4 regions of the Eubacterium limosum genome follow, and region 1 is predicted to be linked to each of the others. Evidence: riboswitches for the same ligand, from Rfam matches in the RefSeq annotation. Region 1 holds a riboswitch; each other region holds the start of a gene.

Region 1 (8,558 bases):
AAGAATAGATTAAGCTATACACATACCCCCTATATGTATTTTTGTGTTTGGATTAAAAGTATAAGAGAAAAATATGAATATCCTTAAAATATTTTCGTTTATTTGAAAAAATCGTAAAAACAGACTACAATAGGTTCTGATGTTGGGTTTTATAGCTCTTTAAATATAATTAGTGCATTAGAATAAGCTCGATTATTAAAATGACGATTTAAAAGACGAAAGCGCTTTGTTGAAACTACGGCATATCGGCCGTGCGAATATTGTAAAAGCTTATATAAGTCCGGCTGCCGTTAAAATAAAAGCGGTGTACTGGAAAGCCTGATAAAAGATGTGATTTTGGAGAGAATAATGAGTGAGCGTACAAAACGAATCGAGACTTTTTCAAAAAAAGATCTGACAAAGACAAACATAAAACGCGTCAATATCCCGGAGGGCTTTGAACGGATCAGCGTTAATACCTTTAAAAATCTGACGAAGCTGAAGGAAGTCAGAATAGCGGAATCGGTTAAGGAAATATGCGGCCATGCCTTTGAGGGATGCACAATGCTTTCAGCCATCAGTCTGCCCTCAGGACTTAAACTGCTGGGGGAAGCCGCCTTTATGGAGTGCAGAAGGATACAAACGCTCGAGATTCCCGAGGGCATACACGCCATAAAAGACCGCACCTTTAAATTCTGCCGGGGGCTGGAACATATAACACTGCCAAAACAGCTTATACAAATTGGGGAAAATGCCTTTTACAATTGCGATAAGCTGGCATATATCGAGCTTCCGGACGCCGTCGAAAAGCTGCCCTTCAGAACCTTTTACATGTGCAAAAGCCTGGAATCCATCCGGTTTTCGCAAAATTTGAAATATATCGGCAAGGAAGCCTTTGTAAACTGCAGTTTCCAGCAGCTGGAGCTGCCGGAGAGTCTGGAGATTATTGATGAATCCGGCTTTTTGAAATGTAAGAAGCTCACAGCGCTAAAGCTGCCAGAAAGTGTAAAAATCATTGGAAAATGGGCGTTTCATGGATGCCCTAATTTAAAAACAGTTGAAATAAGACACGACCCCGATGAAGTGGGCGAGTGGCTCTTTAACCGAAATGATGTAACCGTACATTGTTTTGAGGGCTCCAAGATCGACCGTTATTGTAAGCTATACGATTATAAAGTCCGCTATATCCAGTAAAAATCCTCTGTGATTCTTGACAAAAGCCGTTAAAAAAGCTATGATGAAAACAATTAAATATCTGATTTTATCCTGTGTAATGGGAAAAGGGTGAGAACCCCTTGCTGTAATCGCAGCTGTAATACAAAAAGCCTGTCCAATAACCACTGCCAGTATGGCGGGAAGGGGACAAGGATGATATTGTAAAGCCAGAAGACCAGCGCAGAGATACGTTTTTAAAGCTCCGATTTAGAGTGATAAGACAATTCTGACGCCTTCTTTTTTTCAGGCCGCAGTTTTCCTTCTCTGAATCAGAGGAGGTTTTTTTGGTTGCTAAGCAGGAAAAAGGAGTAAATGCCATGGAGTTAAAACTCGAGATGGAAGTACCGGAAATAAAAAAAGAACGGACAAAAAAAGGAATACAAACTCAGAGAAATATTCTATTGCAGGCAAAGGAGCTATTTTATGCCCGCGGTTATAATAATACGGGAATGGTGGATATTGCCAGAAACGCACAGGTTGGCCTTGGAACCCTTACCTATTATTTCAACAGAAAAGAAGACATTGTTGATGAGATCATCAATACCTACTTTATGCAGCTCTATGATTTTGTAGGAGAAAATTCAGAAAAGGCAAAACTGCAGTATGTTAAGTACTGTACCGCGGTGATTCTTTTTTATACCGGTATTGTGGAGGACCCCCATGTGATGAAGTTCTACTATGAGATCACGCGGCGGGACTGTAATAAAACAAAGCGTATGATGGTCTTAAAGCTGTTCAGCCGTTCTGTTCTGGAGTATTTTAATAAAAGCTATACCGAGGAAGATATGGAAGCCTGCACGCTGGCTTTTTACGGCGCCCAGAAAGAGATCTTTATCCGTTACTATGAGCGAGAGCTGCCGTTTAAGTCCAAAAAACTCGTGAAATCAATCGTCTACCATATGTTCCGGCTCCTTGATATCAGCAGTGATACTTTAAAAAATACCATGAAGGACGGTTTTGTTTTTCTTGATGCGTACAGGGACAGGCTGCCGCAGATTTTATAAGATAAGTCTAAAATAATAATAGCCTTTTGATGATAAATCAAACCCTTCAGCGGATAACTTTAAAAAATAAAAAACGCTGAAAAAGCCCTTGAAATGGTACTTTTAGCAACTGTATTTAAAAAAACTCAAAAATAGAGGTTGCAAAAAATAAATTATAATGCTAGAATAAGCATTGTAAACGAGATGACAACAAATTGTATCAATTGTAGCTATTCTTTAAAGAACGACTCGTTTGTGAAATTTAATAATAACTGTAATGAATTGCCGCATGATAATCATTCTGGTTATCTGCAGCTAGGGTGTTTTTGAGAGTTTATCAAGATGCCTGAGGGAAGTAGGTGTGAATCCTAGTACAGAGCCGCTATCGTGATGCTTGCCGGAAACCACTGGTAAAGACGAGTCGGAAACCTGTTTGTTACAGTCTTGATGCAACTAATCCTCGTCACTAGGGTTATTCATCGAAAATATAGACGCTCTACGGCTATTCTGGGGCTTCTATCACAGATATTCATAATCAAAGTTATTGTACAGATCAAAACAGCGATTGTTTTGATGGTGTATGGTTTTATTTGAGTTGAATTTCTATGATAGGAGCCCCTTTTTGTATACAAAATTTTGAGAAGGAACAGAGAGGAGGCCGTATCATGGCCAAAACAAAAACCATTACCATCGAGTGTCCAAAGTGCCGCGAAGCCTTTGAGATTAAAGGATATGATACCATAAACGCCAGTCTGGATGAGGCGCTGAAGGCAAAGCTCATCAAAACAGAGCTGTTTAAGCACACCTGTCCAGAGTGCGGTGAAACTTTTTCAAAGCCCTACTCGTTAAAATATCAGGACATGGAAAAAGAATACATGGTGATTCTGGATATGGGCGACATTGATACAGCGGCGATGGCGGGGGAGGTTTTGGAGATGTTTCCAAATTACCGGATCCGCATTGTGAAGGATGTGATGGACCTTCTGGAAAAAATTCATATTTTTGAGTCCAACCTGAATGATAAGATCATCACCTATCTGGATCATAAAATATACGAGGACGTATCCGCAAAGCTGAAGGCTGAAAACTCTCCCATCGCCATTGATAAGGTGCTGTTTGGAAGCTTTGAGTTTCAGAAGAAAAAAGTGGTGTTCGGGGCGCTCAACAACGCCGGGAAGCAGATTTTTATCGATACCCCCTTTGCTGACTACAAAGCCCTGGCCAATTCGCCGAGGCTGGCCCCCTGTTTTAAGGAAAAGGAAGGCGAGTACGCGATTGATAAAACCTGGGCGGAAGCGCTGGCGTAGCAGGGATTACAATGCTTGTTCCAGAGTGGAGCACAGCAGAAAATAGAGAGAGCAATATTTTTTAAATATTATGTTGTGAAAATGGGAAAGGAGTGAGCTTTATCGAAGAAGGTAAAAGTGTGAAGGAGGCGCCTGCCCGCCGTTAAAAGGGCAGGAAAAAGGACCGATGGAAGGCCTAATTTCCAAACGGTCCCATGAAGTCTGATATTTCCTATAGACTTCATAATTATATCTCATTTACGGCCCTTGGGCAATCCCTTTAAGGAAAGCCCGGTTCAAAAACAAAAAATAAATTTTAAAGGAGATTTTAATTATGGCATTCGCAAAATCAGCAAAAAGAGGTTTAGCACTTTTAGGTTCAGCAGCAATGATGGTAGGATTCGCAGCTCCGACATTCGCAGCGCCGGCACAGACTGCAGACGCTTCAACAAACGTTTATTATGTGCAGGTGGACGCTAATCTATTAAATCAGATTAAAGGAATAGCTGGACAAAATATTCTTTATGGTCCGACAAAAGTTACCGCAGCAGACGTACAGACAGTAACTGGTAAAGCTCCACAAACACAGACAGTTCTGGATGTTTTGAAAACTGCTTGTGGCGCAAATAATGTTATTTCCGGTAGCTGGGGTGCTTCCGGCAGCTTTTTAACAGGTTTTAATAAAACGGGTTTAAACAAACCTGCCTCAATTACACAGGCCGAATATATGGCTAAGGGACATGGCGCAACAGATGTTATGTTTGATTATAATGTCAATGATGGTGCAGCGGGCTCTTTATCCACTGCTGAATATGCTGGTACTGCTGGCTGGATGTTCTCTGTAAACAACGCTTCTGCCCCTTCTGTTTCACCTTATTATTACTCAGTAGACGATTTAGTCTCTGATACCAGCAAAGGTTACGGTGATCTGGCGGTTATCCGTTTTGAATATTCTTTAAGCGGCGGGGCAGACATTGGCTTAACAGACAGCTGGGTTCCTAAATCGGTTAACGATGATGGTTCTTACAATTGGAACGATACCCTGCAGATTGTCAAGGAAAGTGGTCGTGTGGATATGACACAGTCAATCCGAGACGCGGCAAACGCACAATAAGAACAATAAATAGACTAAGAAATAAGGAGAGACGCCTCTCCTTATTTCCTGTTTGCTTTTTTAAAGCCAGTAGGACGGAGGAAAGAGATGATTCAGCAAACGAAACACTATTTACAAAGATGCTTAGTTCTTTTGCTGGTGGTAATGGTCGGCTTAGCGGGTGCTTTTTCAAACTCGGCCCTTGCTGCGGGTAATGACAATCAAGAGGCGATAACGGCATCCAATACATTTGATGAGACTAAAGATAAAGAAACAATACTTATAAGCACAGCGGAAGACTTTATTGCCCTGCGAAACTATGTGGCAAGTGGCGAAATCCGAGATGACCAATCTAAAGGTGTGGCCGGAGGAAAAGCACGTAGCGCCAAGCTGATGGCAGACATTGATCTTTCAGACATTGATTTTGCAGAGACAATGACACCCAGCAGTTCATGGGATGTCAGCTTTGATGGTGGTGGTCATACAATTACTGGGTTTACCGGAAACACCTATGGATTGTTTGGAGAAAGTTTAGCAGTTGGATATAACTACAATAGTGATGGCACAAAAGAAAAGGTCAAAACAATTATTACAAATTTGCATGTAGATGGAAATATTAATATTGGTTCAGAAAAATTGACGGAAAATTCAACCTATAATTATGGTTTGTTTGCGAATAACCTTATAGGTGGAGCGATGGATCTTGCGAACTGTGAGATTAGTAATTGCGTTGTAACGGGTAACATAAATATCGAAATACCCTCGGATAGAACTATAGATGTTAATGTTGGTGGAATGTTCTATACCGGACCAGGAACAAATCCCAATTCAAAGGTACCAATTAAAAATTGTTTAATTGACGTGGACATTGCTGTTGTCAATCATTCTCAAGCACCAGTTGCGATATATGGCGTTGCCAGAAGTGCTGCGATGGATCATTGCATATCTCTATCTTCAGTAAATATTTCTGGAGAAGGCAGCAGCAACATTCTAGCCTATGGTATGTGCACTGCGCCTAAATATAATAAATTATCTCCACAGGCGTTTTTTAATAAAGATGCAACTAATGCTGATTCTTGGAGCGATGATCTTAGTTATTATGACAATGGGAAAACCTCAGAGGAACTGAAAAAAGCCTCTACCTATGATGAAAGTTGGGATACAAAGGTTTGGGCAATAACGGATGGTAAATATCCGGTACTTAAAACTTTCGGTGCTGAGAGTACCCCGGATATCAGCGAGCTGGAGAGCGTTTTAAAAGAAGCTAAAGCTATTACAAACGACGATAAACGTTACACTGACAGCAGTTATCAAACACTACAGAATGCGATAAAAACAGTGGAGGATGCAATCAGTAATCTGTCCACAGCAGATTTACTACTGAAGGATTTTGTTTTAACGAAGACCTCTCTTTTAAAAAATGCAACCAATAACCTGATCGCTCAGGGTCCATGGGCAGAAGCGGTGGAAAATTTGGACGCAGCTCTGCAGGCGGCTAATGAAGTACCACAAGACATTGTCTATACAACAAGCAGCCAGACAAGCTTTGATAATGCCTTTAGCATTGCCAAGGCGTTGGATAGAGACAAATCTGACGCTGAAAAAATAAAAACAGTGGCAGACAGCTTGCAGGAAGCTATAAAACACTTGACTGAAAACGCAGATACCACAAAATATTATTCGGTCAAGGATAAAGCGCTTAGTATAACAAACCGGGACTATATCTATACAAGCGACAGCTGGGAAAAATACGAGCCTGTTTATAAGGTTTATAGTTCATTAAAACCTAAAGACACACCAAAAGAAGAACAAAGAAAGCTTGACGATGCGGCGGACAATCTGGCGGAGGCTTACACCTGGCTGGTCAAAAACGCGGATTTTACCGCCATGAGAGCAGCCATCGTAGATGCCGGAATGCAGGATGAAGAGGACTACACGGCTGCCACCTGGGAAGCTCAGAAAAAAGCGCTGGATGCAGCCAACCAGTTCGACCAGAAAAACACACCGGTCGATGATCAGGAAAAGGTCGATGGGGCCACCACAGCCCTTGAAACCGCTACCGCCAAACTGGTGTTAAAGACGGACTGGGAAGCCCTGCAGACCGCGTTAAAGAACGCCGCGGCTCTGGAAGCTCAGGAGGAAGCCTGCACAACCAATAGCTGGACGGCCTTTAAAACAGCTTTGGATACTGCAAAAGGTATTGAGGAAACCAATACGACCACCCAGGCAGTTGCCGATGCGGCAAAAGCATTGACCGGCGCCCAGGCAGCGCTGGTCAAAAAAGCTGACAGCACTGCGCTGAACAGCGCCATTGCCGAGGCGGATAAGCTAAAGGAAGCAGACTACACCAGCGCGAGCTGGTCAGCCTTTGCTGAGGCCCTGGCAAACGCTAAGGCAGTGGATCAGAACAATGCCACCCAGGCGGCAGTGGACGCGGCCAGGGATGGTTTAGAGCTGGCCCAGAGCAAGCTCATTGAAAAGACAAGCTTTGCAGGCCTGAATGAAGCCATCCAGGCGGCCGAAGTTTTAAAGGAAGCCGATTATACCAGGGATTCCTGGAAAACGGCCGATGTGGCAGCTGCTCTGGCAGAAGCTAAAGCCATAAAACAGGATCCGGAAAATACCCCGCAGGCCGATGTGGACGCCGCGGTACAGAAGCTGGCAGACGCCATGGAACAGCTGGTGAAAAAGGGTGATCCCAAAGCCCTGGATCAAGCCATTAAGTCGGCCGAAGCCCTGAAAGCTGAGGATTACACCGCCAGCACCTGGGCAGCCCTGCAGGCAGCCCTGACAGAGGCCAATGCCCTGGACCGCGGCAACGCAGATCAGGCAGCTGTCAACACCCAGACCGAAAAGCTGGTGGCCGCCATGGACGCGCTGGTCGAGGCAGCCGACAAAGCAGCCCTGGCAGAAGCCTGTGCCCTAGCAGAGGCAAAGGACAGCGATAAGTATACCCAGGTCTCCTACGAGTCCCTCCAGACAGCCCTGTCAGACGCCAGAGCAGCGCTGGATAACGGCGACGCCGTCCAGCAGGAAGTGGACAAGGCCCTGGAAAACCTGAATAAAGCCTTGGCGGGCCTGATCAAAATCGCAAAGGCCGAAGCGGAGGGCTATCAGGTCAACGCTGAAATTCCAGATAACGCAGAGCTGAGCATCACAAAACAGGATGAACAGAAAACCGAAGCAGCGCAGAAGAAAATCCATAAAGATTACAAGGATGCTGAGCTGCTGGCGCTTTTCGACATCAATCTGGGGGATTACCAGCTGGGTAAGGGCGAGAGCGTGAAAATCACCATCGCACTGCCGGAAGCTGCCTGGGGCTATGACAGCTACAAGGTCTACCACGAAAAGGAAGACGGCAGCATCGAGTACCTCGACGCGGTGTATGACGCCGAAGGCCATACCCTCACCTTTACAGCGGGCAGCTTTTCCGATTTTGGCGTCGTTGGCTTTAAAAACGCCAGCGCCGACAACCCGGATGGAAACAGCGGCTCAAATGGTAACAGCGCAGGCCAAAACAGCAGCCAGAATGGCAGCGGCACAGCCAAGGGCAGCAGTACAGGCGCAGGCGTGAGCACAGGCATCACAGCTGAAAGCCCGAGCGCTGTTCTCACAGCGGCCGCGCTGCTGGCGGCAGCCGGGCTTGCAGCCTTCCTGGTTTACCGCAGAAGGACAACTAAATAACCTCGACTTTTAGAAAGCACGGGTTTTTCTATCAGGTCACAGCAGGCTCTCCCCAAAAGGGAGAGCCTTAGGCGTAAATAGAAATAGTATGCAGTAAAAATATATAAAATAAGGATAAAAAATATGAAACTAAACAAATGGAAGCGTGCGCTGGGGCTTTTTCTGGTGCTTCTGCTGCTGGCAGGAAGCGTGCCGCTGTCTGCTTTGGCCGAGGAAATGCCCGAAGGGCTTCACCAGCTGGAGCGTATTGGAGACACTTATGCGGCCAGTACCCTACAGGAGGCCCAAATGGCAGTGCCGGAGGCCACGGACGAAAGG
Region 2 (8,558 bases), 1.6 Mb from region 1:
TTTACCGTCTCACAGTGGTTGTCGACGGACAGATAAAATTTTTTATTGATGTCATAATTGTTAATAACGCCAATGCCGTCACTGATCCAGCGCTCCTCATTGAAGGAATGGATATTGAGCCGTGGATTGTGCAGGATGAAAATCAGCTCATACATAACAGGCAGCTGTCCAAAGCAGTGCATGCGGGCGATCTTAATACACTTGGCGCGACGGTTTGGCCGCACCTTGGTGTACTGCTTCATCTCCTCGAGATCGACCGAATCGACCGAGAGGACTTTTACCTCCGTTGGCTCATGCTTCATGGAGGTTTTCTGGTTATAGCGCAGGGCATATACCTCATTCTTGATTTCATTTACAAAATTACCGACTCTTGGCTTAGAGTGGACATAGCCGTTTTGCCGCAGCAGCTCAATGCTCTTACGGACTGTTATATTGCTTACGTTATAGAGCTCACACAGCTCACTGAAGGAGGGCAGCTTTTCCCCGGGCCGAAACGTTTTATCCAGAATCTTATCCTTCAAATCCTCGTAGACAACCTGATAGGTTGTAAACAGTTGTTCATTGCTCATACGCTAAAAACTCCTTTGATACAGCTTTCATCCGCATTCAGATACAGTCGGTCGAGGCCGGTGGGGGTTCCCCGGTCATCATAAATTTTGCGTTCCACCAAAAGTACCGAGTCTGTATTTTTACTGTCAATGCCCATTTTTTCCTTCAGCCATGCCTCAGGGATAATACCGTTAACGATAATCTCCTCCCTGAAATCTGTCTGAGAGCCCTTGATCATATCCTTCAGACCCGTGTAGGTCAAATCCTTCTCATCAATGGGCAGACCTCTGAAATAAGGGATAAAGCGCCTGTCATACCCAATGATTACCTCGTTCTTAAAAATATGCCAGTCCATGAAGACAATCTTGCTCTCCCTTGAAACCTTAAGCTCGTAAACCAGGTCAATATCGGGCTTGATCATTTTAGCCTTGATCAGCTCCACCCGGTCATACCCGCCGTTGAGAATGCTGTTAATGTCCATATCAATCCGGTACAGATCAGTGGACACACCCTTGACAAAGGAGCCCTTTCCCGCCTTCGTATAGATATAGCCCTCATTCTCCAGCAGATTAAGCGTGTTTCTGACGGTCAGTCGGCTCGCACCATACTTCTCACCCAGCTTTTTTTCTGATGGGAGCATTTCATTCTGGGCATAGATCCCACCCAGTATTTTTAAGCGGATATCGTCAGCAATCTGCTGATATTTTACCGATTGGCTCTTTCTTCCATCCATCGTTGACACAGCTTTACACCATCCAAAATATTATTTGCGTAACCATCTGCCCCGCAGCATCGGACAATCTCATCATCAATGAAGCTGCCCCCGAGAATAATCTTCAAATTCTGTCTCAGCCCCTCGCCTGTAATAACGTCGATGGTCCGCTTAATGTAGTCCACAGCGCTGGTCAAGACTACGCTGATTCCCAAAATATCCGGCTGATACTTGATGATATTTTTTATAAAAATATCAGAGGAGACATCTACACCCAGGTCAATGACCTTGAAGCCTGAGATAATCGCGCCGCTTTTGAAAATCGACTTGCCGATGTCATGAATATCCGACTCTATGGTCCCCAAGAGAATCAGGCCAGAGCTGTTGGTCTGCTCGATCTGATCATAAAGATGCATCTCTTTGGAGTTAATGATCTGCTCATAGAGAATGCCCGACATCATCAGGTCTGAGAGCGTCGCCTCCCCTGTCTCAAAGCCTTTCCCGATTTCGCCGAGCGCAAAATTGACTGCCTCGATAATTTCATAGGGCTTTATGCCGCTTCGCAGCGCCCGTTTGGTCAATTTATTGACAAGCTCCTCGTCAAGCTCTACAAAAGCAGTAATTAATTGTTCAATCATTTCCGCCTCACTGGTATTGTAATCTTTTTTAGTATAACATAGCATACTCATAAAAAACAACCGCGGCAGGCTAAATTGATGACAAAAAAGAACCAGCATATTCAGGGCTGGTTCTTCTATAAATTTGAGGCTCTGTCTGCTGCCTGCTAGGCACCCAGCAGGTGTTTAAACGCTGTCACATCCTTCGGATAGGCCTGGTCGTCCGGGAGCATCCCCTTTGCCACCATGGCATTGTAAACCTCCAGCATCATGGGCTTTTTCAGATTCGCCCGTCTTAGGATCTCCGCATCGTTAAAAATTTCAACTGGTGGGGCGTCGGCGATGATCTGTCCGTCGCAAAAAACAAGGGCACGCTCTGCCCAGCGGTAGGCAAAATCGACGTCGTGAGTGGAGATCAGCATGGTTTTTTCCTGAGCAGCCAGCTTCTCAAGCACCTCCTCCAGCATTTCCGCATTCAGCGGGTCCAGGGCCGCAGTGGGCTCATCAAAAACAATGACCTCGGAGTGCATGGCAATGATGTCGGCAATGGTGATCCGCTTTTTTTCTCCACCGCTCAGATAATGGGGAGGCCGGTCCTTAAAATCCGTAATGTTCATATATTCCAGAGCTTCGTCGACCCGGCGGACAACCTCTTCTCTGGGAAGCTTGAGATTCATAGGGCCAAAGGAGACCTCCCCCATGACTGTGGAGGCAATGATCTGGTTGTCCGCGTCCTGAAAAACAATCCCGATAGACTTCCGCAGCGTATTCAGATCCTTTTTATCCCGGGTTAGCTTCTGACCTTTAAAATAAATTTCGCCGCTGTCCGGTGTGAGCACGCCGTTAAGGTTCAAGAAAAAGGTCGACTTTCCAGCCCCGTTAGAGCCGATAACCGCAATACGCTCTCCCTTCCCGATGGTAACATCAATGCCGCGAAGCGCCGGCTTGTCGCTGGTGTATGCGTACTTGAGATTTTTTATTTCAATGATTGTTTCTTTCATGTTGCCTTCTCCTAGAATTTTAAAATCCAAACAGCCACCAGCAGCAGGACCACCAGCGCCGCAGCCATTACCTGTTCCCTGTGAAGGGGCTTCTCAGCCTCTAAAAACAGCAGATCGCCATCGTAGCACCTTGCCTCCATGGCGTCATAGTACTGGCTGGCACGCTTCATTGAAACCACAAAGAGATTGCTCATGGAGTGGCCGAAGGAATAAACCGCTGTCTTAAAATCGCAGTAGCCCAGCCGAGACTCCGCCGAGTTTTTCATTTTGGCCTGAGTGTCCATCAGAATAAAAATATACCGGTAGATCATGTTCATCAGCTCAATAACAAGCTTGGGAACGTGCACGCGGCGCAAAACCCCGAAAACCTCAGTGGACGGGGTAGACAGAGACATCATATACATGGCGCTGACTGCGCCAAAGGCCTTACCCCATAAATACAGCGTCGTCATGAGGCTGTCGTGGGAAATATAGATATAAAAGAAGTGGCAGTTGAGGGACCAGAGTCCCAGAGGCTCGTTTGAAAAATTGAAGAGGATGGCTATACTCCCAAGTATGAGAAACGCCACCGGCACTCTCAGAAAGCTCAGGTAATCCCTGAAGTGCACGCCTCCCATAACCACTGTAATAAAGGCTGTGATCAAAATAACCAGAGCCGACACATAAAGGTTATTGGCAATGACACAAATGAGCAGAAGCAGCAGGGAGAACCCTACCTTAAAGCTGGGATTCCAGCCGTTGATCTTTGAATTGTAGGCGAGCACATCAATGGAAAAAACCGCCCCGCCGTGGGAATGGCCATGATGCCCGCCGTGTCTGTGGGCGCACTCCCGGTGGCGCAGCCAGTATACCAGGCCACACACACACAGAACTGCAAGTGCTACTAAAAATACCTTCACGAACAAGCTCCTTTACTCTAAGGAATTTTTTTACGCTTAATCATAAAAAGAGGGCAGGTTGCCCTACCCCCGGAAATGCGGTTACAGCTCTGAATCTTCTTTGCCGAGCTTTTTGCGCTCTACCAGACGGCCCATGAAAAAGGCCAGAATGCCAACGCCGATACCGGTCTGGAGACAGAAGATCAGTGATTCAACCTCACCTGGCAGTTCACCGTTGATCAGTGTTTCGAGCACTGGTGTAAACCAAGGCTCATATTCGCCGCCCTGAATTTCTTCGATCATGGTGCTTCCTGCATCATCGGAGCCGCCGAACTCAGCGCCCTGAAGGGCAAAGAGCGGAACAACCACCAAAAGTGCGACGATTACCAGCAGAACAATGACTAATTTTTTATTTTTGCTCATCTTACGCTTCCTCCGCTGCTAAAAATCCAATTGATTTTAACTCTGGGCTCGCATAGGTTTCCAGAGCAATGACAATAATAACCGTTAAAATCCCTTCAATAATGGCCAGCGGCAGCTGTGTAGGGGCAAACACACCCAGGAACTTAACAGCAGAAGCTGCCACGCCGCCTGTTTCTGAGGGATAGGCAAAAGCCAGCTGGATACTGGTAACACAGTAGGTAAACAAATCTCCGATGCAGGCTGCCAAAAACACCCCAATTTTGCGGTTTACCTTCATTTTCTGGCACAGCTTGTAGATCCCAAAGGATACAAAGGGGCCTGCGATGGCCATGGAGAAAGTGTTGGCGCCAAGGGTGGTGAGACCACCGTGAGCCAGAAGGATCGCCTGGAATAACAATACGATAATCCCCAGAATACTGACTGCGCTGGGTCCGAATAAAATGGCGCCCAGGCCTGTACCTGTCATATGCGAACAGCTGCCCGTAACGGATGGAATCTTTAAAGAAGAGATCACGAAGATAAATGCGCCCGCCATCGCAAGTAAGGTGATCGCTCTTCTGTTGCCTGTCAGAGTCTTTTTAATGGAGAAAAAGCCGGCCGCCAGAAAAGGTATACATAAGACACCCCACATAATGCAGTAGCCAACCGGTAAGTAGCCTTCCATGATGTGCATCGCGTTTGCCGCGGGCACAATGCCAAAGACCAGCGCCCATGCCCCAAGCATGGTCACAACTTGTTTTTGTCTCTTTGTCATTTTCTACCTCCTCAAACTTGTTCCCAACGTACTTTTCCATAAAAAAATCGCTCATCAAAAAAGATAAGCGATGAAAGTACGAAATGGGTGTGCCAAAGATACACACAGCCTCGTCCTTACATTCAGTTATCTCTCGTAACCAAATGCAGCTTAAAATCCTATGGTCAGCAATCTGACTTGACTTTCGTCTTACAGCGGCGGGACCGTTTGGGATTTTCACCCAATTGTGCTCAAACCATCGTGAGGCCGATGGACAACCACAGGACAATAATAACAATGCCGAATTTACATTTATTATATGCTTGCAAGCCTGTTTTGTCAATACCTCTGTTGCATTTATTTGAAAGCCATCAGCACCTCTTATACCCGTACCCCTTATGGGTATACTTTGGCGCAACTAACTTTATTACTTATCTCTTACTAAAGTTTCGTGTCTGCCTGTACCGACAAACTGATCTCAAATACAGGGGTGATCTCAAAAGTAAAACGGCCGACAACCTGCCTTGACCTTTCGATATTTTCACGGATATAGTCCGCATCGGTGAAAAGAAAGCTGTAATAGTCAAAAAAGAACCAGTCGACAGCATCCTGGAGCTCCAGATCAATCTGCTTTTCAAGCACATCTCTGAAAACCTGAATCTCCATTCCAACCGTCAGAGATTTCAGATACTCAAAATACCTGCGTTCCTTCAGCCTTGGGTTAATACCCGCGTATGCCTCGCTTTCAAGCTCAAGGTTAAAAAAATAGTCCCGCAGATCAAGCATGCTTCTTGCGAACAGCGGCAGTTTTGAGACCTCCGCGTAAAACCGCATGACAGAGGTATCTGTAAACAGCGCCTTAAAATACGCCCGATAGCCAATCATATCCAACAGCAGCCCCCGGGGCAGACTGCCCAGCTCAGCCGTCTGCTCATCCACACAGAAAACAACATCGTTGCAAAAGTCCTTATAAATCTGGACCGCCAGGTTCTCCTTCGCCCCAAAATAATAGTTTAAAAGGCCCTGCTTTGTTCTGGCATCGGTAATGATATCCTTGACCGTTGTCTTATCATAGCCCTTCTGGTAAAAAATCTTTTTGGCGCTCCGGTAAAGGCTCTCCTTTGTCTCGAGACCATTTTTATAGTTTGCCATGGCTCCTCCACGTTTTTTATTTTATTATAGCACCCGCCGTAAAAAAAATAAAGAAATGAATTTTGAACGTTGACAAATTTTAGAAAAGGGTGTATATTGAACGTATTCAAAATATGTGCACATTTTGTTTAAATCTGTAAAAAATAAGGGAGAAAAAATAAAATGGAAAACGCTCAGGCAAAGCTCGATAATTTTATGCGCGGCGTTCGCGGCGAAAAAATGGACTATGTTCCCATTATGATGGACTTTGAGCCCACCTATATCTGTGAATATACAAAACGGGACTGTATTCGTTCCTTCTGGGATTACGACGGCTTCATCAAAGGCTATGATCAGGTTATGAAGGACTTCGACATCGACCTGACCCAAAGTGTGGTCTTTATGCCGCCTCAGAAAAATGCCCTGCTGGGTTCAAAGGTTTGGATTCAAAACCGTGTCAACGGCTATATGCAGCATCCGGAGGTAACCTCACTGCTTCCAGAGGAATACCCCGAACTCATCGAAGACCCCATCCACTGCATTGCATCCCGCGTGCTGCCCAGGATGTACACCGAACTGGGGCGTGAAGCCCCCTACTGTACCATGGCTTTTGCCAAAGCGCTTCTCTATGAAAAGAATCAGGTACACCATTTCTATGATCAGATTTTTGAAAAAACCATGGCTAATGGCGCTCTGCTCTACTATGGCACCATGTTCTATGCCCCCTTCGACCTTCTGGCCGACCATCTGCGGGGCATCACCCAGATTTCCATGGACCTGCGGCGCAGAAAAGACGACGTCGAAGCCGCCTGCGACGCGCTGCTAAACGTCATGGCCCGCTATGTCGAAACCACCAGTATGGCGGATGAAAGCGGCTTCCCGCTAGCCTGCACCTGGTCACATTTGCCGCCAATGATTAACCAGAAGCAGTTTGAACGCTTTTACTGGCCTACCTTCAAAAAGCTGTGCGAAATGCTGACCGACAAGGGCGTTACCCTTTATATAAACTTCCAGGGCGACTACCGCGACGGCCGCTTCTTCGATTTTTATCAGGAGCTGCCCAAGGATAAAATTGTCATTGCAGTGGAATACCAGGATTTTGAACAGGCGACGGCCACCCTTGGTCAGGACCACATGCTCAGCTGCTCCTATCCGCTGAACTACTTTTCAGATTACTCCACCGAGGCGTGTATTGACAAAGCCCGCGAGCTCATGGATATCGGCATGGAAAATGGCCGCTTTTACTTTGGGCTGAACAAATCCGCTCTGGATTTTCATGACGCCGACCCGGATAAGCTGAAGGCTGTATTGAATTTCGTCCGCGAGTACGGACAGTATTGAGGTGAAACATGAAAGATCAATTAACACAGTTGGACAGAGAAATTGTTGAGAGCTACCCCGAAGAATACCGCCCCATGATTGAAAGCAATCTTGAGGTAACAGAGACTGAGCTGGAAATGTTTATTCTCAGCCTGATCATGTAAGGCACCATGGAAACAAAAGTTTACTGGTGGATTAACGGCACAGCACTCGGTCTTTTTGTGGCAACGGCTTTTGTAATCATCACCCATTCGCCGTTTTCCGGCCTTCTGGCCATGTTTTTCATCGGATTGGGTTTGACCTTCGCCAAAGGCGCAAAGCCCGAAAAAACGCCAAATTACCTCTTCTCGGCCCTATCCGGCATTTTGTGGGCGCTGGTTTATTTCTGGATGGATGGAGCACTCAAAGCGCTTGGCCTGGGCCCGGACCTTTCGCTCTGGATCGGCATGTTTGTTTTTTCAGTGGTAACCGTCGTGGTGCATTTTATCCCGCTGAAAAACACCTGGTTTAATGAGCTGCCCCACGCTTATGGCGCCATCACCTCGGTATTTATCATGGGGACCAGACAGATCCCCGGCATTATCTGCGTCATGCTGTCCGGCATCCTGACCGCCGTGGTCTGCGGCGTGATCAGCACTCGGCTGACAAAGAAGATCATGGACTATAAAAAAACCGCGCCCCGGGAAGTCGGGTCAGGCGGCGAACCGCAATAAAAGAAGCCCCCGGTACCCGGGGGCTTCTTACTGTACGCTGTACTTATTTCAGGCGGATAATTTCAATTTTATACCCATCTGGGTCCTTGATGAAATAGTAGCTTTTAACGCCGTTATCCAGGCCGCTGAGGTCAGTAACGTCATAGCCCTTGGCTTTGTGTTCTTCATGGCTGGCTTCCAGGTCTTCGACCTCTACCGCCAGGTGTCCATAGCCATCGCCAATGACATAAGGCTTTTCAGGGTCGTAGTTGTAGGTGAGCTCCAGGGTGAAATCGGTCTGGCCGTCACCCAGGTATACCAGGGTAAACTTGCCTTCCGGCTTGTCCTTTCTGCGGACTTCCTTAAAGCCCAGTGCATCCTGATAGAATGCCAGTGATTTTTCAAGATCCATTACACGGATCATGGTATGTGCCATACGGTATTTTCCCATAATGTTGTTCCTCCTTATAAATTTAAGTCCCGGTAGAAGTCATAGGTTTTG
Region 3 (4,552 bases), 1.9 Mb from region 1:
GTTCGTGAGGTAGAGCAGCAGCTCGGCATCTCAATTTTTAAACGAAACAACCGTGGCATTGAGCTCACCTTTGAGGGACAGGACTTCTTAAACCACGCCAAGGATATTGTTGAGCAAAGCGAGTATCTTGAAAGGCGGTACAAGCATCGGAAAACAGTGCCCATGCGTTTTTCCGTCTCCACTCAGCGGCTTCCCTTCTCGGTCATGTCTTTTATACAGATTATCGAGGATCTTGAGCTCAGGCATTATGACATTGCCATCCGCGAGTGCCCGACCCATGAGGTCATACACGATGTGGCGTCCAGGCGCAGTGAGCTTGGCATCCTGTGTATCAACGAGCATTATCTCAACACCATGCAAAAGCTCCTTGATTCCAGCAATTTGAGCTTTTATGAGCTGGGACAGCTCACCACCTATGTTTTCCTGCGGAAAAAACACCCCTTGAGCGGCAATACATCCCTGACGCTGGATATGCTCAGGGAGTACCCTTTTGTGACTTACGACCAGGGGGAGGACAGCATGATGCATTTCTCGGAGGAGATCCTGTTCAATGAAATCTGGGATAAAAATATCCATGTGATTGACCGCTGCTCCAAAATTGCCCTGGTCCGCGGCACAAACTGTTTCAGTATCGGTCCGGACCTGACCAACAGCGACGCTGACCGTATGCATTCCAACATGAGCGAAGTAAGGGCTATCCGTCTTTTGGATAATGACCAGCGGCTCCACGCCGGATATATTCTCAGAAACGAGCACAGCTTAAGCGCGATCGGCGAAAAATACATAAAAGTCCTGACTGAAAAAATAAAAGCCTTTGAGAAATGGGACTGAAAAAGCATAATAAAAAGCCGTATCCACAGGAATACGGCTTTTGTAACCTTCTGCCAGGCGATTTTTTATGAAACACGGCGGGCAATAACGGCTAAGCGGCCGTCATTGAGTCCGACATTAAAGATACAGGTGGACAGCGTGAGGATCTCGTCACCCGGCTGTACACTCACATTGCTTGCGACAATGCTCTGATTCTTTATGTTTTGATAGTAGCTCAGAAAGCTCTCGTCGTCGGCAAATTCCAGCTGTCTGTAATCATAATCCTGCTCAACCACCAGCACGGCAAAAATTTCCCACACGCCGTCACCGCCCAGCTCCGGCGGTCTTCTGTACACAATTTTATTGTGCTCTGTGATAAAATTGGGATCTTTATAGTAATAAAGCAGATCGTCAAACATAACGTGCACACCGCTGCGCATGGTGCTGTGCCCATAAATCAGAGAATTCTGGCTTTTAGGCTGCCATTTATAATTCATATCTAAAAAGGGCACGCCTCTTTCATCCGACTCTCCGTTAAATGAGGTGTACAGATATTTATCATTATCGGTTGTCTGTACCACAGGGGTATCAATATTTGTCCCCTCAATGCTCAGCCAGCCAACGGTTTCGGGGTTCACCTCACGCAGTGCCGCCCAGTCAATGCTGTTATCTTCACGGTTTGTAACCTGCATTTTAAGGATCGGCGTATTGTTGGGGAAAAACTCTTTATAGAGCATCCATCCTGCCGCCCCCAGAAGGGAGAGAATGATCAGAATGATGACGATGTCTCCAACAATGCGCACCGCGCTTCTTTTTTTCTTCACTTTCTTTTTTGTCATATTTATATTCTATAGCCTTCGAGCCTGCTGTCCTTACGCATCCATATTTTAGTCCATTCAGATTTTTAAAACCCAAAGGCTTTCCACCTCCTTTTATGGTTATTCATTATATCAAATCTTTCTAAATTGATAAAGACTTAAATGATAACAAAAAGGATTTTATGCCTGTCTTAAAAAAGAATAAAGCTAAAATACGTCAGAGTTTCGGAGCCGTGGGTATAGCGCAGACCGGTTTTAATCACAATGTCCATTACGATGATCCCATACCCCTCCACCGAGGGAAAGAGCTTATCCGGATACCGGCAGGGCTCATCAGGGTAAGTACACCTGTCACAGACCAGACATCCCTCTGTCGATAAAACGAGACTGTCCGGACGATGTGTCCGAAACTGCTGAGCGACTCTGTCGGTGACTGTCTCATGCCTGACGCGGGCTTCATGCCAGCCTCTCACATTATATCGCCCCTTCAAATCCGCGACGGTAGAAAAAATCATCACATTTTTATAGGAAAGGCATTTCATCACACAGCTTTCATAGCTTCCCACAGCCGGAGGGCACGCCCAGGTCGCGTTAAATTGTCCGCAGCTGTTGCGTTGGCACAGGGTTCGTGTCTGGTCTGAAAAAAGCAGCTGGTCAGTCGTTGAAAAGGCGCATTCCTCTACGCCGATTTCCTGTGGTGATGGATGCATGAACACGCCCGGATGATTCACAATTTTTTCATCAGCATGATATGCTGTTCTCAAATTATTCATTGCTACCTCAAATCTAAAATGGGTTTAAACGCCGGTGCAGTTCTTCGCAGCAGCGCGGGCCCCGGTCTCCAGCGTCTCCTTGCATTGGGCACTGCAGAAATGGCAGAGCGCGTCTGGATTGCCCAGCTCCTTGGCCTTCTGTGGGCAATAGTACTGATCAAACTGCTGCTCCAGGAACTGGCCGTCGAAATGACTTCCTACGGGGTGGAGCGGTTTTTCTTCGATAAAAGCCAGATAAGTGCACGCAAGCCTGATCATGCTCTTCTGTAACGCTCCGCCAAGGGCATAATCCTCCAGGTATTGGTCAATCAGTCCTTTAAAGGCGTATAACCTCTTTTCACTGACGCTTTTCGCGGAGCCGTCATCCAGGACTGCAGTCTTCAGGCTGATCAGCGCCGTTACATTGTAAATGGTATTGAGCATGGTCTGATGGGCCAGAGTCCCCGGCCTGAACCTAACCTTCTGTACTTCCTCGCGCTGCTGCATCAAAACTTCCAGATCAAACATTTCTGCTTCCTCCTGAAGCTGAAGGACCAAATCATACTTTGTCATTTTTCTCCTTTCCCGCTCCTTTGACCACAAAAAAACCTTCCCTGATCCAGAGAAGGTAAAAAAGACACAAGACTGCCTGTGGTTTGTCCTATTACTCTAAATCGGAGCTTTAAGAACCTGCTTCTGAGTCGGTCTTCTGGCTCTGCAATATCATCCTTCTCCCTTCCCGCCGGCAGGCAGTGGTTACTGAGAGGCATTTTGCATTACAGCTGCGATTACAGCAAGGGAGTCGCACCCTTTTCCCATTACACAGAACAGTTTCGCTATTAAATTTTCTTTATCATATCGCTTTCTGTTGTCTTTGTCAAGAAAAAGCGCCAGAGAATGCTACTTTAAAGCAAGGAGCTGCTGATCCAGCTTCTGCCCATGCTCAGCTGAGTCGGCGCTTACAAGTTCAAGCGTCAGGTATTCGGGCGATATTCTCTGTATCAGCGCTTTTACCTCAGGATGCCTAAAGGGCAAATGGGCGTCAATCTTAAAAATATGCTCTGAACACTGCCAAAAGCGATCCCAAAAGGACTCCTTTAAATCTGGCGGATTCTGAACAATGCTCTGGACATACGCTCCTGTGAGTGACTGCTGGAGATGCATTCCATAAATATAATCACAAAGCACTCCGTGGGCATCAAGCATTTTGTTGATGTAATCAATGCCTTCCTTTTCTGTCCTCAGTTCTAAATTGGTATGCAGTAAATGGCCGGTATCGAACATGATCCCCTTTTTATCGGTATGTATTCCCCTCAGCAGCCGCTCCGTCATTTCCGGTCGGGTAAGGGTCAGGCCTGGCCACCAGAGGTTCTCGACCAGGAATTTAAATGTGTAATTTTTACCGTCCAAAAGCGTATTGATCACCTCACAGCTCGCGTCAATCACTGCCTCGTCGCTGTAATGAAATACATTGTGGTAGGTCTCTGTAAAACGGCAGTCCGAGACATGGAACACCACATACTCGGCGTTCAGCGCCTGCGCTGTTTCCAGCTCCTTTTCTAAACGGTTGAGGATACAGGATTTATCCCTTCCCTCATAGTATGTCTCCCAGTTTTCCGGTTTATCAAACTCCTTCAGCAGGGCTGCTTCGTCATTACGCCAAAGATCCATCCAACAGGGAAACATTCTCAGGTGCACCCCCACAACATCCTCCTGCGGTATTTTCTCAGGAAGGCGCTCATTCCATAACACCTGAAGCTCCAGGCCGTCCAGCCCGCGGGACTTGTAAAAGTCTTTCAGGGCATCCTGGTTTTCAAACCGGTCCATATCATGGTTGAACACGGTCATATTAATCATTTTTTTCATACTGGCAGCTCCGCTTTTCATATATTTTCAAGATTATGCAGTGTCTGATTTGTCTTTATCATAGCCCTCATACTCTGTTTTGTCAAACGCCTCTTAAAATTCTGCAGTTTTAAACTGCTTCTGAACAGGATCGGAGTTTTTAAGAATTGAATTTTTTACGTCTATTATGTATAATAGTTTTAATAGGAAAAACTCGCATAGATGACTGAAAGGAGGTTTTACGATGAAACAGCACCGTTTTTGGGCTTTTGCCGCACTTTTCTGCTTTGCCATGACCATGCTTACAGGCTATGAACGAAAATAAAT
Region 4 (8,558 bases), 1.8 Mb from region 1:
GACGCCATCGATACAGAGGTGCGCTTTAATGGACGAGATTACACCCTCATTGACACTGCGGGGCTGCGGAAGAAAAAGAAAATCTATGAGGATATTGAGCGCTACAGCATTGTGCGCGCCATCGCCGCTGTTGACCGAAGCGATGTGGTACTGGTGCTGATTGACGGGGAAAAGGGTGTGACCGAGCAGGACGCTAAGATTGCCGGGATCGCCCACAACCGCGCCAAGCCGTCCATCATCATTGTCAACAAATGGGACATTGTGGAAAAGGACACCAAGACCATGGATAAGATGAAAAGGGAAATCCGCGATACCCTTTCTTTTATCGACTATGCGCCCATCCTGTTTATCTCGGCTAAAACCGGGCAGCGGGTCAGCAAAATTTACGAAACCATTGATTTTGTCAAGAGCCAGACGGAAAAACGCATTACCACCGGTAAGCTCAACGAGGCCATGACAGAATTTATCATGATGAAGCAGCCGCCGACCAAGAGCGGCCGCCGCCTGAAAATCTTTTACGCGTCACAGACTGGCGTGAATCCGCCGACCTTTGTGGTCTTTGTCAATGACGCGACGCTGATGCACTTTTCCTATCAGCGCTATCTGGAAAACAAAATCCGCGATACCTTTGACTTCGATGGCACGCCCATCCGGTTCTTTGTGCGGGAACGAAACGACTAACACGAATACAGGCCCCTTCACTGCGGTGGAGAGGGCTTTTTTGTAAGGAAGATAAAATGAAACAGGAATATAGCATTGAAAGGATCGGCCGCAGAACCGATCAGGAGATCGAAAAACTGGCTGAAATATGGGAGGCCTCTGTGCGGGCCACCCATGATTTTCTGGGAGAGACAGATATTCAGGGACTCGCCCCTGAGGTGAAGGCCGGCCTGAAGGGCGTGGAGAAGCTGATGCTGGCCCAAGACAGTGCGGGCACGACCGTTGGATTTATCGGGATTGACAAACAGAAAATTGAAATGCTTTTTGTGGAGCCAAGGTGGTTTGGAAAGGGCGTTGGCAGTTTTCTTATCCGCCATGCCATCGACAATTGCGGCGCCACCGCCGTAGATGTGAATGAGCAGAACCCCGGAGCAAGAGGTTTTTATGAGCATATGGGATTTTGGGTAACGTCGAGGTCGCCTTTAGATGAGCAGGGGCGGGGTTTTCCGATTTTGCATATGGAAAGAGGAGCGCAGACCACTGGGGACATCACCTACTGTGTGGGAAACAGGCGCTTTAATTTTCGTGCGGCGGCTCTGATGATACATGAGGACCGCCTTTTGGTCATGCGGGACAGGCGCAATCCTTATTGCTATCTGCCCGGCGGGCGTGTAAGCTTTGGGGAGACGGCGGAGGAGGCGCTCAGGCGGGAGCTTTTGGAGGAGATGGGGCTGGATTTAAAGATCGAGCGTCTGGCCTGGGTGGCGGAGACTTTTTTCACGGATGATATGAGCCGGGAGCACTTCCATGAGATCGGGTTTTACTATGTGGTGGATGCGGCGGATGAAAATCTCCTGAGACAGGGTGAGGCTTTTGAGCATATTGAGGATAACGGAAACCAACTGAAATTTTCGTGGATACCGCTTGATGCAGTGCCACAGGCTTATTTATATCCCATATTTATCAGAGACTGCATCCGGGATATTCCCGAGCAAGTGGAGCATATTGTGGTATATGAGTAGATCGAAGTCGAAAATATGATATAATAGAAATATATTTCTGCGGACATTTGATTTCTTTATGAGAGGAAAGCCATGGAAAAGGAACGGAAAACGATGATGTTGCTCATGCTCGGCGGGATTGTATTTATGACTTTTATGGACACGGCTGGGCATTATCTGGCGGGGAATTGGTATCCCTATGAGTTTTTACTGACGGTAAAAAATGTGCTGTATGTCGTCGAATGGACAGGCATCGGCTTTGGGCTGGGGCTGCTGGCCCACGGCGGCAGAATGAAGGGAATCCGGGTATCGAAAGCATATCTGATCGGTGCGGTGATGGTTTTTCTGATTGGCGCCTGTTCAAAAAAGATTTATGGGATTATTCCACACGGTGTGATGGATTGGTTCTACGCACAGGAGATTTCAATTAGAATCTATGATAACTGGTTTTTTGCTATTGCGGGTTTGCTGTTGTTTTTAGGATTGGCGGTCAGCCATGCAACGAACAGTAAAAGTGGAAGGAAGCGGGAGTGGATTACCTGTTTGCTGTTTCTGTTGTTTCTATTTCCGCTTGGACAGCTTGGGTATACAGTGCTTCAAACGCCAGATGGAGTTGGGCAGCAGATTTATGTAATGCTTTATTTTGTCCGCTTTCTTCTGTTTGGAATCGCTGTGTCGCTGATAGCAGGGGCGGCAAAGGCCGAGATAGCATGGGGGACAGGCAGTGTTAAAGTGGGTATTCTCTGCCTGGCCTTTTCGTTGGGCTGGTTTTTCCTGACAAACTGGAGCCAGGTTTATTTTAAACCCGAGATTTTTTGGAGTGGCGCTTACTGTACGGCGCTTATGCTTGCCGCTTACGGCGGACTGTTTCTTACAAAAGGAGCTTTGGAACGATTTAGGTTGAAAGTGGAAGGCTGAGGAACCCTTTGTCTGACGCCAAAGCGATTATAGACAGGGCAGAGGCAAAAAGCGGAACAACGAGGGCGTGGTTCCCTACCGTTTACAGCGGGCAATATAGCCAAAACGGCCGCAGGCCGCATCCAATCAAATCTGGCAGCGGCGGATTTGCACCTGAACTTTCCACTTTCCACGATCAACTTTCAATTGGGCAGGTCTCACCTTAGCCCTTAACCTCCACACGATCTCTCTCATCTACACCCAAAAATAATCCTCTTCCTCAAGCACGAGCTTAACAATCCTCAGATTTTCGAGCTCGGGTTTTAGGGCGGCGAGCTGCTCCTTCAGGCTGTCAAGTTTGCTGTCGTCATAGACACTGGCTTTATGGATGCCGACCAGGGTGTAGGTGCCGTCGGGGGCTGTTTTCAGGTAACCATTGTCGGATTTTAAGGCATAGAGATTCATTTTACACCTCTGCGGCCTGGGTGACGGCTTTCAGCTTCGCGAGACCGGCCTGGGGATCGCGGTTCTGGGCAGCGACCCATTTTTCCAGCGCCTTGTAGGCCGCGCCGCTTGCGATGAGCTCATGGCTGCGCATATAGCCCTCCTGAATGCTTGAGGCTTTTCCGGCAACGTAGAGGATCAGCGCGCTGTTCAGGCAGACGATGTTGGTGCGGGTGGGAGTGGAGGCGCCCTTCAGGATACGGACAATGCCCTGGGCTGCCGCGTCCACAGAGCTCCAGGGAGCCAGCTCTTCCAGTCTGCCCGGCTCGATTCCCAGGCTTTCCGGCGTCAGGGTACTGCGTTTCACAGTGCCGTCGGGCATCAGCTCAGCCATGTGGGTGGCGCCGACTGTGGAGGCTTCGTCGATACAGCCGTCACCGGCTTCGCCGTAGACGACCAAGGCGTGCTCATAGCCGATTTCGTGCATGATGTCTGGGACAAATTCCAGCATATCCAGGGAGTAGACCCCGCGGACCGCGTATTTTGGCAGGGCGGGATTGGCCAGGGAGGCGGAGATGTTTAAAACGCTGCCGAAGGAGATCTGTGACAGCACCCGGCCGAGGGCAGTGGGGTGGACCTCTGGGCTCATGCCGTTAAAGATGCCGATGCCCGCGTTCTCAATGCTGGCCTTTACTATGTCCACACTGCAGTCCACATCCACGCCCAGGGCCTCCACCGCGTCGATGGTGCCGCACACAGAGGTGAGCGCCCGTGAGCCGTGCTTGGCCATGGGGACGCCGTCTGCGGCGGCGATGATGCCAGCGACCGTGCTGATATTAAAGGTCTTAAAGGTATCCATGCCGGTACCGCAGTTTTCCACCACAGGCACAGCGGTCTGAGGCGCGACCTTGCAGGTGTCAATTTCGTAGATGGCCTCAAAGCTGCCGGCTACTTCTGCGGCGGTCGGGCCCTTGGCGCTGAGGGCGGCCAGAAAAGCCCCCTGCTGCATGGGCGTCTGGCGGTCGCCCAGGATCTCCATAAACATTTCCTTGGATTCTTCTTTGGTCAGATTTTCACGGTTAATGAGGCCGGTGATCACCTGGCCGTATTCTTTCATAGTCACTGCTTCCATTATTTTACTCCTCCATATGGTGTGTTAATCAAAAACGACGATGGTTGACAGGGTTTCAAGCTGACGTACGCGCTCAAGGCCGTGCCGCAGCTCCTCGAGCGGAATGCGCTCGGTGATCAGATCCTTTACGACCAGGCTGCCGTTCTCCAGCAGCGCCTTGGCCCGGCGGCTGTGGGCGATGCTGCACCCGTAGGCGCCGGTCATGATCTGCTCCTTGTAGTGAAGGGTGTTGATCTCGGGCTGAGTGGCGCCGTCTGGGATAATACCGCTGAAATGGCCGAAGCGCCCCTGCTTTTTGAGCACCCGGAGCGCCAGGTTCATGGCGTCTGCGGCCGCGCAGCAGGGGATGACCGCGTCCACGCCCTGGCCGTCTGTCTGTTCTTTAATGGCGCCCTCGGCGTCCTGTCCGCTCGCGAAAACCGCGTCAAAGCCCAGCGTCTCGGCCCGGGCTGCCCGTTCGGGGTCGGTCTCGAGCAGAAAGACCTTACGCACGCCCAGGGCTCTTGCCACACGCAGGTTGAGGATGCCCATTCGGCCTGCGCCGATGATCAGCAGGGTGTCGTCAGGCACAAGCTTCAGCTTTTCCTGGACGTTGACGCAGCAGGAGAGGGGCTCGATAAAGGAGATCTCCTCAAAGCTCAGCGCGTCATTTTCAATGATATTGATGATCTGGCCGCGGACGCCTTCCTCAGGCACCACCAGGTATTCCTGGAAGCCGCCGTCATAGTTAAAGCCCATGATGCGCATGTGGTCGCAGAGGTTATCATCGCCCTCTTTACAATAGGCGCACTCGCCGCAGGCAATCCCTGGGTGCACGTGTACCCGCTGCCCCTTCTGGTAGCCTGTGACCGCAGCGCCCACTCCGGCGATAACACCGGAAATTTCATGGCCCAGCACACGCGGGTATACCAGGTCGCGCTGACCCATGGTCAGGCATTTGAGATCGGTTTTACATAAATTGCAGGCCATGACCCTGACGAGGACTTCGTGGTCGCCGCAGGCCGGAATGGGCCTTTCGGTCATTTCCAGCTGGCCGGGGCCTGTTAAAACAACTGCTTTCATTTGGTATCTCCTTATTTTTTCAAACAAAAAAAGCCCGACCTTAATCTAAGGTGCGAACTTTCCATCATTCCCACAGGCCTCCATCGCTCAGATAAAGACCGTCAAACCACTTCAGGCAGGTTTTCTGACTGAGGATTAACGCCGGGCTCCCTTCCCATCCTATTGGACAGTGGTGATGAGCCGGGCAATCCACTTACAGCGGCGGGCCCGTCTAAGAATCTCACTTAGTTCCCTATTATCTGCCATGCAGCACCTGAAATGTTTTATGCTTTTTTATTATCATATCACATTTGCTTTGGGTGTCAAGATAAAATGTAAAAGTTTTAATCCAAACGTGATATAATAGCGGTATTAACTATGCGGCGACGCTGTTTATAAAAAATGAGGAGGAAAAGAATGGGACATTTTGGATTTTCATACATCGGTGTACTGTATCTGCTGATGCTGTTCATCCCCAACCTGATCTGGACAAGAAGACAGCCGGAGGGCTATGAGTTCAGAAATGAGAATAAACTGCTGGTGTGGTGCGAGCGCGTCGGGCAGGTGGGGGTGAGCTGCTGCGCCCTGATCTTTACGGATTTTAATCTTCGCCCCCTGACGCCCTGGAGCCTGTGGCTGGCGCTGTCCTTTGGGCTGATGCTGCTGTACGAGGGCTACTGGGTCCGGTATTTTAGAAGCGGGCAGAAGCTTAAGGATTTTTATTCAAGCTTTTGCGGTGTGCCGCTGGCAGGTGCTACGCTGCCGGTGGTTTCGTTTCTGCTCCTGGGGATCTACGGGAGGGTCATCTGGATGGTGGTGTTTGTGGTGATTTTGGGCATCGGGCATATCGGGATTCACTGGCAGCATTTTCGGGAGCTTAGGGAGTGACAGGTATACTGGCTGAAGGTCAAAGGATTACGAAAGCTTGAGGCCCTTGCCGCTGTCCGTGAATTAAAAACACCCTCTCTCCGTAAAATGCGACACCTGCGGTGTGCACTTTAATCTCGAACCGGGTGTTCTTTAATCCGCGGACAGCTTTTTTTGTACAATCCATTGACTTAGAAGGCTGCCGCGTCCTTAATATCAGCGGTTTTCGACACAAACAAAGCCCGCAGATACCCTCTTTCTCGTCTGTCCCGTTTTGCTTTAGCGTGGTGTGATCTCTGTCGAGAAAGCAGCGCAGCCCGTTTCAGGTCAGTGGTTGATCGGTGATGTGTTTTACAAAAATATCCTGCCTTTTTAAATGAGAACTTGTAAAAACTGATCACTCCGATGGCCTGAAACGGGACTAAGTCGCTTTTGAGATCAGCGTAAACGCCATGCTAAAGCAAGTTAGGGGCAGACATCGCTGGTATCTGCGGGCGGCAGTCTGTCACTTTTTAGTGCGTAGCCTCTCTTTTTTTTAATAAACTAAATTTAATCTAGATTTTACATGCCTTTAACACAACATATGCTATAATCATATTATGTTAAAATTGAGCGAGAATTGGAGAGAAAATGAAAAAAATCCTGATTATAGAAGATGAACTTAATATATTTGAGCTGATTAAATTCAATCTGGAAGCCCAGGGCTTTGAGGTGGCGGGGGTCCATGAGGGGACCGGCGCGGTTGAGAAAATCGTGGACATCCGGCCAGATCTGATCATTCTGGATTTAATGCTGCCGGGCAAGGACGGGCTTACCATCTGCCGTGAGGTGCGGGCGGATAAAAACCTGTCTTACATTCCAGTCATCATGCTCACCGCCAAGAGCGAGGAGTTTGACAAGGTTCTTGGCCTGGAGATGGGCGCGGACGACTATATGACCAAGCCCTTCAGCGTGAAGGAGCTCTACGCCCGGGTGAAGGCTGTCCTGCGGCGCACCGAGATGATCAAAAGCTCAGACACAGAGGAGATCGCAGTGGGCAGCCTGCGCATCCTGCCCGGCTCCTTCGAGGTATACAAAAACGGCAAAAAACTGTCGCTGACGCTGAAGGAGTACGAGCTGCTCCTGTATCTGGCAAACAATAAGAACAAGGTGCTGACCCGGGATCAGCTGCTGGACGAAATCTGGGGCTATGAGTATTACGGCGAGACCCGGACAGTGGATGTCCATATCCGTTACCTGCGGAAGAAGATTGAGGACGACCAGGAAAAATACATCGAAACCGTGCGCGGCGTGGGCTACCGCCTGGTAGAAAACCTGGGAAGTGATCAATGAAAAAACGCATCACCATTGTCTTTTCAATCCTGATCGTGCTGGTCACTGCCTTTTCAGGCGTTTTCTCCTATGTGATCTTCAAGAATGCCTACTATGAATCCACTGAGAGCAACCTGAAAAGCAACAGCGAGTATATTGTCGAGGACCTGATGCCCGGCTACATCAAGACCGGCGACGTCACCGGGCTGGAGCATTATGCCAACAGCACCAACCAGCGCATCAACATCATTGATGTGGAGGGGAACGTCCTGTTTGAGTCCCTGAGCGGTATCGGTTCGCTGGATAACCACCTGAGCCGGCCCGAGGTCCAGGGCGCCATGAAGGGGACGCCCACCACCTCGGTGCGCTATTCCGACACCATTATGAAGAACATGCTCTATCTGGCAGCGCCATACTATCAGGATGGGCAGATAACGCATATTGTAAGAATCGCGGTGCCTCTTGACGTCATGGAGGATGTGAGCTACAGCATTATCAACAACCTGATTTTTGTGGCTCTGGCCAGTATCCTCATCGCCATTGTGATTTTTGCCTTCCTCTTAAACAACGAGACAAGGCCCCTGGACGAGGTCACCATTTTCGCCAGAAAGATTGCCCGGGGCGATTATAAGACAAAGCTCACCATGCTCAGGGACGATAAAATCGGCGACCTGGTCGACTCCCTCAATACCATGGCCGAGCAGCTGGACGCTTCCTTCAGCAAGATCAACCGCAAGAATATTGAGCTGTCCTCTGTGCTGTCCAGCATGAACCAGGGCATCATCGCTGTGGACCGGGACAACAAGATCATCCTGATCAACGATACGGCCCGGGGCATCTTTAACATCGACCTGAAGAAGGAAATCAAGGGGAAGAATATTCTGGAGGTTTACCGCGATCCCTTTGTGTACGAGCTTCAGGATAAGCTGGCAGAGACCGAGGACGGGCGGCTGGACTACGAAACCCGCATCGAAGAGCGTGTCTACAAGGTCACAAGCTCCCAGATGCTGGACAAGGGCGACCAGACCTACAACGGCAATATCATCATTCTGGAGGATATTACCATGATTAAGGGGCTGGAAAATATCCGCCGGGACTTTGTGGCCAATGTGTCCCACGAGCTGAAGACCCCCATCACCACCATCCGCGGCTTCATTGAGACCATTCAGGAAAACCACATTACCGACGAGGCCACCCTGGACCGC

The links. A riboswitch is a leader RNA that binds a small molecule or an ion and turns the genes downstream of it on or off. The one in region 1 is predicted to bind cobalamin.
Region 2: another riboswitch for cobalamin. It lies ahead of B2M23_RS20525 (energy-coupling factor ABC transporter permease); the one in region 1 lies ahead of B2M23_RS07020 (TetR/AcrR family transcriptional regulator).
Region 3: another riboswitch for cobalamin. It lies ahead of B2M23_RS15870 (DUF2115 family protein); the one in region 1 lies ahead of B2M23_RS07020 (TetR/AcrR family transcriptional regulator).
Region 4: another riboswitch for cobalamin. It lies ahead of B2M23_RS15345 (alcohol dehydrogenase catalytic domain-containing protein); the one in region 1 lies ahead of B2M23_RS07020 (TetR/AcrR family transcriptional regulator).

The regions. Positions count from the first base shown of each region.
Region 1 is NZ_CP019962.1:1,507,454-1,516,011, forward strand. It holds gene B2M23_RS07015 (leucine-rich repeat domain-containing protein) at 349-1,173, shown strand; cobalamin riboswitch at 1,231-1,392, shown strand; gene B2M23_RS07020 (TetR/AcrR family transcriptional regulator) at 1,512-2,198, shown strand; gene B2M23_RS07025 (CpXC domain-containing protein) at 2,843-3,484, shown strand; gene B2M23_RS07030 (hypothetical protein) at 3,798-4,577, shown strand; gene B2M23_RS07035 (FIVAR domain-containing protein) at 4,665-8,240, shown strand; gene B2M23_RS07040 (dockerin type I repeat-containing protein) at 8,364-8,558, shown strand, end outside.
Region 2 is NZ_CP019962.1:4,367,629-4,376,186, forward strand. It holds gene B2M23_RS20495 (GntR family transcriptional regulator) at 1-569, opposite strand, end outside; gene B2M23_RS20500 (GntR family transcriptional regulator) at 566-1,282, opposite strand; gene B2M23_RS20505 (cobalamin B12-binding domain-containing protein) at 1,255-1,899, opposite strand; gene B2M23_RS20510 (energy-coupling factor ABC transporter ATP-binding protein) at 2,046-2,879, opposite strand; gene cbiQ (cobalt ECF transporter T component CbiQ) at 2,891-3,778, opposite strand; gene B2M23_RS20520 (energy-coupling factor ABC transporter substrate-binding protein) at 3,860-4,180, opposite strand; gene B2M23_RS20525 (energy-coupling factor ABC transporter permease) at 4,182-4,934, opposite strand; cobalamin riboswitch at 5,084-5,207, opposite strand; gene B2M23_RS20530 (TetR/AcrR family transcriptional regulator) at 5,355-6,065, opposite strand; gene B2M23_RS20535 (uroporphyrinogen decarboxylase/cobalamine-independent methonine synthase family protein) at 6,228-7,385, shown strand; gene B2M23_RS21710 (hypothetical protein) at 7,394-7,528, shown strand; gene B2M23_RS20540 (DUF1097 family protein) at 7,535-8,077, shown strand; gene gloA (lactoylglutathione lyase) at 8,121-8,507, opposite strand; gene recO (DNA repair protein RecO) at 8,522-8,558, opposite strand, start outside.
Region 3 is NZ_CP019962.1:3,387,735-3,392,286, reverse strand. It holds gene B2M23_RS15885 (LysR family transcriptional regulator) at 1-831, shown strand, start outside; gene B2M23_RS15880 (class B sortase) at 897-1,649, opposite strand; gene B2M23_RS15875 (DUF2284 domain-containing protein) at 1,820-2,401, opposite strand; gene B2M23_RS15870 (DUF2115 family protein) at 2,426-2,953, opposite strand; cobalamin riboswitch at 3,063-3,221, opposite strand; gene B2M23_RS15865 (TIM barrel protein) at 3,281-4,246, opposite strand.
Region 4 is NZ_CP019962.1:3,282,613-3,291,170, forward strand. It holds gene der (ribosome biogenesis GTPase Der) at 1-681, shown strand, start outside; gene B2M23_RS21300 (GNAT family N-acetyltransferase) at 738-1,682, shown strand; gene B2M23_RS15330 (hypothetical protein) at 1,755-2,579, shown strand; gene B2M23_RS15335 (hypothetical protein) at 2,814-3,023, opposite strand; gene trpD (anthranilate phosphoribosyltransferase) at 3,025-4,134, opposite strand; gene B2M23_RS15345 (alcohol dehydrogenase catalytic domain-containing protein) at 4,159-5,196, opposite strand; cobalamin riboswitch at 5,294-5,468, opposite strand; gene B2M23_RS15350 (hypothetical protein) at 5,593-6,063, shown strand; gene B2M23_RS15355 (response regulator transcription factor) at 6,673-7,374, shown strand; gene B2M23_RS15360 (sensor histidine kinase) at 7,371-8,558, shown strand, end outside.